2 regions of the Massilia sp. Se16.2.3 genome follow, and region 1 is predicted to be linked to the other one. Evidence: riboswitches for the same ligand, from Rfam matches in the RefSeq annotation. Region 1 holds a riboswitch; the other holds the start of a gene.
What was found. A riboswitch is a leader RNA that binds a small molecule or an ion and turns the genes downstream of it on or off. The one in region 1 is predicted to bind thiamine pyrophosphate.

Region 1 (3,427 bases):
CGCCGCGCGGCACCATCAGCTTGTGCGGTTTCACCTGTTCGAGCAGGCCAAGCGCTTCGAGGTCGGCGACGATCTGCTTGCGCGCTTTGAAACGGTCCAGGCCCTGGTATTGCGCGGGGGCGTTCTCGTTGATCTTCGCGTCGAGCGTCATGATCGTGATCGGCGCGAGATTCGCGCGCTGGCCGACGGCGTAGTCGTTGAAGTCGTGCGCCGGGGTGATCTTCACGCAGCCGGTGCCGAATTCCTTGTCCACATAGCTGTCGGCGATGATCGGGATTTCGCGATCCGTCAGCGGCAATTTCAGCATCTTGCCGTGCAGGTGAGTGTAACGCTCGTCGGTCGGATCGACCGCCACGGCGACGTCGCCCAGCATGGTTTCAGGACGGGTGGTGGCCACCGTCAGGTGGCCCGAGCCGTCGGCCAACGGGTACTGGATATACCACATCGAGCCGTCTTCCTCGACCGAATCGACCTCCAGGTCGGAGACGGCCGTGCCCAGCACCGGGTCCCAGTTCACCAGGCGCTTGCCGCGGTAGATCAGGCCCTGCTCGTACAGGCGCACGAACACTTCCGAGACGACCTTCGAGCGGGTCTCGTCCATCGTGAAGTATTCGCGGCTCCAGTCGGCCGAGGCACCCAGGCGGCGCATCTGGCCGGTGATGGTGTTGCCCGATTTTTCCTTCCACTCCCAGACCTTCTTGATGAATTCGTCGCGACCGAGGTCGTGGCGCGAGACCTTCTGGGCGTCGAGCTGGCGCTCCACCACGATCTGCGTGGCGATACCGGCGTGGTCGGTGCCCGGAATCCAGGCCGTGTTATGGCCGCGCATGCGGTAGTAGCGCGTCAGGCCGTCCATGATGGTCTGGTTGAACGCGTGGCCCATGTGCAGCGTGCCCGTCACATTCGGTGGCGGCAACTGGATGCTGAACGCGGGCTTGCCGGCGTCGAGCGTGGCGGCGAAATACCCGCGCTCTTCCCAGGCGGCGCGCCAGTGTTGTTCGATGTCGGCTGGCTCGAAAGACTTGGCTAATTCCATGATGTGGCAGTGTGAGGTGCGAAAACGACCATTATAGAGGAGGAGGGCGGGGGTGAGGTCAGGCGATAGCGGGAAATTCGGCGTCGAATCGTTGTCGTTCGTGGCGCTGTTGCGTGTGTTGCGTGTGTTGGTATCGGTATGCCCAATCCGCGTGGGCACGGGGTGCCCACCCTACAGGAGGCCCTCTTGGCAAGCCCAGGCAACCCCCGGTTCAACGCACATGTCCCCCAGGGTGGGCACCTGTGCCCGCGCGGATTGAACCCATCACGAACGGCACAGGCAACAACCCCATGTCCAGGGGAGCACCCGTCCCGAGTAAGCGCTCAATATTTTTTTGCTAACGCCAATTCGCAGGCTATAATCCGCCCGCTGCCGCAAGGCAGCACACGCTAGGGGTCCTGCGCGTCGATCGATGCGCGGGTGAGACATACCCTCTGAACCTGATCTGGATAATGCCAGCGAAGGGAAGCTTTCGAGATGCGGATTCGTGCCCACGCACGCGCCTGACGCCACTCTCGGCCTCCTTTGCTGGCTCCTCACGCAAAGGAGCCGCATGAATGCACCACTGAAGTTCGACGCCGCCACCGCCATGGTGGACAGCGCCGCGATTGCCCCCTTCCCGAATTCGACCAAGGTCTACATCGAAGGCAGCCGCCCCGATATCCGCGTGCCGATGCGCGCCGTCGCCCAAAGCGACACCCCGGCCAGCTTCGGCGGCGAGACCAACCCGCCCGTCTTTGTCTACGACACCTCCGGCCCCTACACCGACCCGGCAGCGTCCATCGACATCCGCCGCGGCTTGCCGGCACTGCGCCGCACCTGGATCGCCGAACGGGGCGACACCGAGGAGCTGTCCGGCCCGAGCTCGACCTCACGGCGCCGGGCGCCTGCTTGATCCGAGCCTGGACGCGCTGCGCTTCGAGCTGCAGCGCAAGCCGCGCCGCGCGAAAGAGGGCGCCAACGTCACCCAGATGCATTACGCCCGCCGCGGCATCATCACCCCGAGATGGAATTCATCGCCCTGCGCGAGAACCTGCGCCGCAAGGAGTACCTGGCGTCGCTGGAAGCGAGCGGCGAGATGGGCCGGCGCACGGCCGCGCTGCTGGGCCGCCAGCATCCGGGCCAGTCGTTCGGTGCCGCCATTCCTGAGGAGATCACGCCGGAATTCGTGCGTTCCGAGGTCGCCCGTGGCCGCGCCATCATCCCGGCCAACATCAACCACCCCGAGAGCGAGCCGATGATCATCGGCCGCAACTTCCTGGTGAAGATCAACGCCAACATCGGCAACTCGGCCGTCACCTCGTCCATCGGCGAGGAAGTGGAAAAGATGACCTGGGCGATCCGCTGGGGTGCCGACAACGTGATGGACCTGTCCACCGGCAAGCACATCCACGAGACGCGCGAATGGATCATCCGTAACAGCCCGGTCCCGATCGGCACCGTGCCGCTCTACCAGGCGCTGGAAAAAGTGAACGGCAAGGCCGAAGACCTGACCTGGGAAATCTACCGCGACACCCTCATCGAACAGGCCGAGCAGGGCGTCGACTACTTCACCATCCACGCCGGCGTGCGTTTGCCGTATGTGCCGATGACGGCCAAGCGCCTGACAGGCATTGTGTCGCGCGGCGGCTCGATCATGGCCAAGTGGTGCCTGGCGCACCACGAGGAGTCCTTCCTCTACACGCATTTCGAGGACATCTGCGCCATCATGAAGCAGTACGACGTGGCCTTCAGCCTGGGCGATGGCCTGCGTCCGGGTTCCATCTACGATGCCAACGACGAGGCCCAGCTGGCCGAACTGAAGACCCTCGGCGAACTGACCCAAATCGCCTGGAAGCACGACGTACAGGTGATGATCGAGGGGCCCGGCCACGTGCCGCTGCACCTGATCAAGGAGAACATGGACCTGCAGCTGGAACAGTGCATGGAAGCGCCGTTCTATACGCTGGGGCCACTCACCACCGACATCGCGCCCGGCTACGACCACATCACCTCCGGCATCGGCGCGGCCCACATCGGCTGGTACGGCACCGCGATGCTGTGCTACGTGACGCCGAAAGAGCATCTCGGCCTGCCCGACAAGAACGACGTCAAGGACGGCATCATCACCTACAAGATCGCGGCCCACGCCGCCGACCTGGCGAAGGGCCACCCGGGCGCGCAGATCCGCGACAACGCGCTGTCGAAAGCGCGCTTCGAATTCCGCTGGGAAGACCAGTTCAACCTCGGGCTCGACCCGGACAAGGCGCGCGCCTTCCACGACGAGACGCTGCCCAAGGATTCCGCCAAGGTGGCGCATTTCTGCTCGATGTGCGGCCCCCATTTCTGCTCGATGAAGATCACCCAGGAAGTGCGCGCCTACGCGGCCGAGCAGGGCGTGGGCGAAGACAC
Region 2 (3,427 bases), 2.6 Mb from region 1:
GTGTCGATCTTCACGTAGCGCAGGCCGGCGTGCAGCGCCAGCTCGGGCGTGAGCGTGAGGATGTCCTGGACGAAGAGCGAACGTTCGCGCTCGGTGAAGCGTTCGCTGACCGGGCCGGTCGCCGGGTTGCCCGGCGCCGGATCGACGACCTGGTTCTGGTAGATGTTGCTCGAGCCGGCGTAGTCGTAGACGTAGTCGCCGTAGCGGTTATGGCGCTCGCTGTAGCTGGTGCCGACCGTCAGCACGTGGCGCAGCGCACCGGTGGCGACGCGTCCCTGCAGCTGCGCCTGGATGCCGAACGGGGTCTTGCGTTCGCCGACGCTCTGGTAGTCGTAGACGTCATAATCGCCGTTCGAGCAGTAGCCCGGATAGAAGCCCTCGCCCTCGTTGCTGCAGCCGTAGGGGAAGGCGGTGAAGTCGTCGCGCTTGAACCAGTGCTTGTTGGCCGCGACCGTCGCTCGCCAGTCGCTGTTGATGCGATAGTCGAAGCGCAGGCCGAAGTTGGCGCTGTCGGTGTCGACCGGTCTGGTCCAGGGCTGGGCGTTGAGCAGGGTCTTGGCCGAGATGTTCGCCGGCAGCGCCACGCCGCGGATCAGCTGGTAGCCGGGCGCGGTGATCTGTTCCTTGTGCTGGAAGTCCATGTCGAGCTGCAGCAGCGCGTCTGGTGTGATCTGCCAGTCGAAGGCGCCTGACACGAACTGGCGCTTGCCGTCGGCACCGTCGACGTAGGAGCGCAGGCGCTCGGCGGCGGCGTTGACGCGGTAGCCGAAGCGGCGGTCGTCGAAACGTCCGCCCAGGTCCAGCGCGCCATAGAGCGTGCCGCGCTCGCGCGCTTCGAAGGTCACGGAACGGAGCGGCGTGTTGGTCGGACGCTTGGTCACGAAGTTGAGGATGCCCCCCGGCGCGGCCAGGCCCGCCTGCATGCCGGCCACGCCCTTGAGCAGCTCGAGGCGCTCCTTGTTCTCGAGCGGGATCTGGGTATCGGCGGGGATGACGATGCCGTCCTTGCGATAGCCCGAGTTATTGTTCAGCATGAAGCCACGCACCGAGAACTGCTCGGCATAGCCGACCGCGTTGTAGGCATCGCCCACCGAGGCGTCGTAGGCCAGCGCATCGGTAGCGCTGCGAATCGAGAGGTTCTGCATCTGTTCGCGGGTGATTGCCGAGACCGAGACCGGGGTCTCGACGATCGGCAGGTCGGCGAAGCCGCCGATGCCGGCACGGTCGCTGACCGTCCATTTATTGCCGGTGACAAGCACCGAGGCGACCGGCTCCTGGGTCTGTGCGGACGCGTCGATGGTGAAAGCCTGGGCGAGGGCGCAGGCAAGTAAGGTGTGCTTTAAAACTGGTTTCATGGGTTTGCTCGTTTTCGCGCGCCACGATGGGCGCGCCGCTTCTTCAAAAAGCCGGAGCCAACGTGGGGGAAGGGCAAACAAGGGGGAACTGCGTTGCGCTTTCCTTCGCTGGCATTATCCAGATCAGGTACGAAGGGTATCTCTCACCCGAAGCGAAGCTTCAGGACCCCTAGCGAGGCGCGAGTGTACCACGGCCGGGGACGGCCGTGGTAATTCTGTCAAGGGGCGTGGGGTGGACGGCTCGACCGGGCAAGGGCCCGAGCCGTCCGGTTCGCGCCGTCCACGCGTTCAACAGGCGTCCGCGCTGGCGCGGCGTGGCAAAGCGAATTGGACGCGTGAGACCTCAGGCTTCGGCCGCTTCGTGCAGCGGCGATGCGTGCTCGTGGTGGGCGCGTGCGTGCTGCAGGTGGCGCTGCAGGGTGGCGCGGGTGCTGTCGCCGATCGCGCGCCAGTATTCGCGGCGCTGGGCGGCGCGCTTGCGGTGCTTCGACGGCATGTCTGCCAGGGGCTTGAGGTAGAAGGGCAGCGCCACCAGCCAGGCGTGGCCGGCCATCTCGACCCCGCCGAGCAGCTTCCAGAAGCCGTCGTAGGCATTCGTGAAGTGCTTCAGCTGGTCCGGGTCGAAGGCGATGTGCGAGCTGCATTTCACGGCCACCACCTGCTCCATGCCGACCGCCTGCGCCACGCCCTGCATCGCGGCGAAAGTGAAGAAGCTGGGCGAATTGTTGGGGAAGCAGCGTTCGAAGGCGTCGAAGGCTTCGCCCGAATCGGTCCAGCGGCCCTGGTTGCGGGCGATGAAGGGGACCAATGGAGACGGCACGCCGGCGACCGCGCCCTCGATCCACGAGAACGACAGGCGGTGCAGCACCTTGCCGTCGGCGACCAGGGCAATGGTCAGGTCGCCTTCGGCATTCATGCGCGAAGCCATCTCGAGGCGGATCACGAATTCGTTTTCGCCCACGGTCTGGCGCCACAGGGCCAGCCCGCCGGCCGCGTACACGGCCTGCTTGTAGGCGGCGTTGAAGGTGGTTTCCTCGAAGCGGTAGTGAGACAGGACGCACCGCACGCGATCGCTGGCGCTCAGGCCGCGCACCAGGTAGCCGCGGTGGCTGAGGTGGTGGAAGGGGTCGTCGTGGGACCGCAGCATCACGTAGTTGCGGTAGACGTCGAGCTGGCACAGGGCCGCGTGATCGCGATAGAACATCAGCACGCGGGCGCTGCGCAGGATCGACATCAGCCAGGATGACAAACGCAACTGGCGGCGGCCGGCCCGCCAATGGCGGGTCAGTTGAGCGAAGATCATGGGGCGCTCCGTTAAAGGCATCGGGTTGCAGGCAGGTTCATGGTGGCTTACCTGGCTGCTACCGGCGGTGACATTGCTCAAGGGAAATAAGTTCTCTGAGGCAATATTCTTATCGCCACGGTCACGCAAGGTCAACATGCATCTTCTCTCAGGTGTGGTTTATAGCGGAACGCCGGGTTCCCGTATTGCAAGATTATCACGCGCTAAACAGCTGCCGACAGTTCCTCGCCAGCACGGTTTCCGGTCGCCCCAGCGCGCATGCCGTCCGCATGAATGATTCCCGATCGTAACATATTGACGGCAAACGTTGCCTACAGGATAGGCGGTCGTTGCGCCGGCGGGACAGGCCTGCCCGGGTGCGGGGCGGCCGCTTTACCTGATCCCGGTTTCCGGCTCATGATGGCCTTTCGATCAACCTTGAGGATCCGATCATGGCGCAATCGTACGAACTGTTCTATTGGCCGGGCATCCAGGGACGCGGCGAATATGTCCGCCTGGCGCTGGAGGAAGCGGGAGAAGACTACGAGGACGTGGCGCGCGGTCCCGGTGGCGTCGATGCCATGATGGCCGCGCTCAAGGAAGGCCCGACGCCGGCCTTTGCTCCGCCTTTCCTGCGCGCCGGCGGCATGATGATCGGCCAGACCGCGGCGATCCTGATGTTCCTCGGCGAACGCCATGGCCTGGCGCCTCAGGATGTGCAGGGCCGGCTGTGGACCCACCAGCTGCAGCTGACGATCGGCGACCTGGTGGGCGAGGCGCACGAGACCCA

Region 2: another riboswitch for thiamine pyrophosphate. It lies ahead of G4G31_RS19835 (TonB-dependent siderophore receptor); the one in region 1 lies ahead of thiC (phosphomethylpyrimidine synthase ThiC).

What each region holds. Positions count from the first base shown of each region.
Region 1 is NZ_CP050451.1:1,749,978-1,753,404, forward strand. Features, by position in the region: gene G4G31_RS08105 (valine--tRNA ligase) at 1-1,036, opposite strand, end outside; TPP riboswitch at 1,418-1,520, shown strand; partial or broken gene thiC (phosphomethylpyrimidine synthase ThiC) at 1,590-3,427, shown strand, end outside.
Region 2 is NZ_CP050451.1:4,347,770-4,351,196, reverse strand. Features, by position in the region: gene G4G31_RS19835 (TonB-dependent siderophore receptor) at 1-1,355, opposite strand, end outside; TPP riboswitch at 1,439-1,536, opposite strand; gene G4G31_RS19830 (DUF535 family protein) at 1,699-2,658, opposite strand; gene G4G31_RS19825 (glutathione S-transferase) at 3,090-3,427, shown strand, end outside.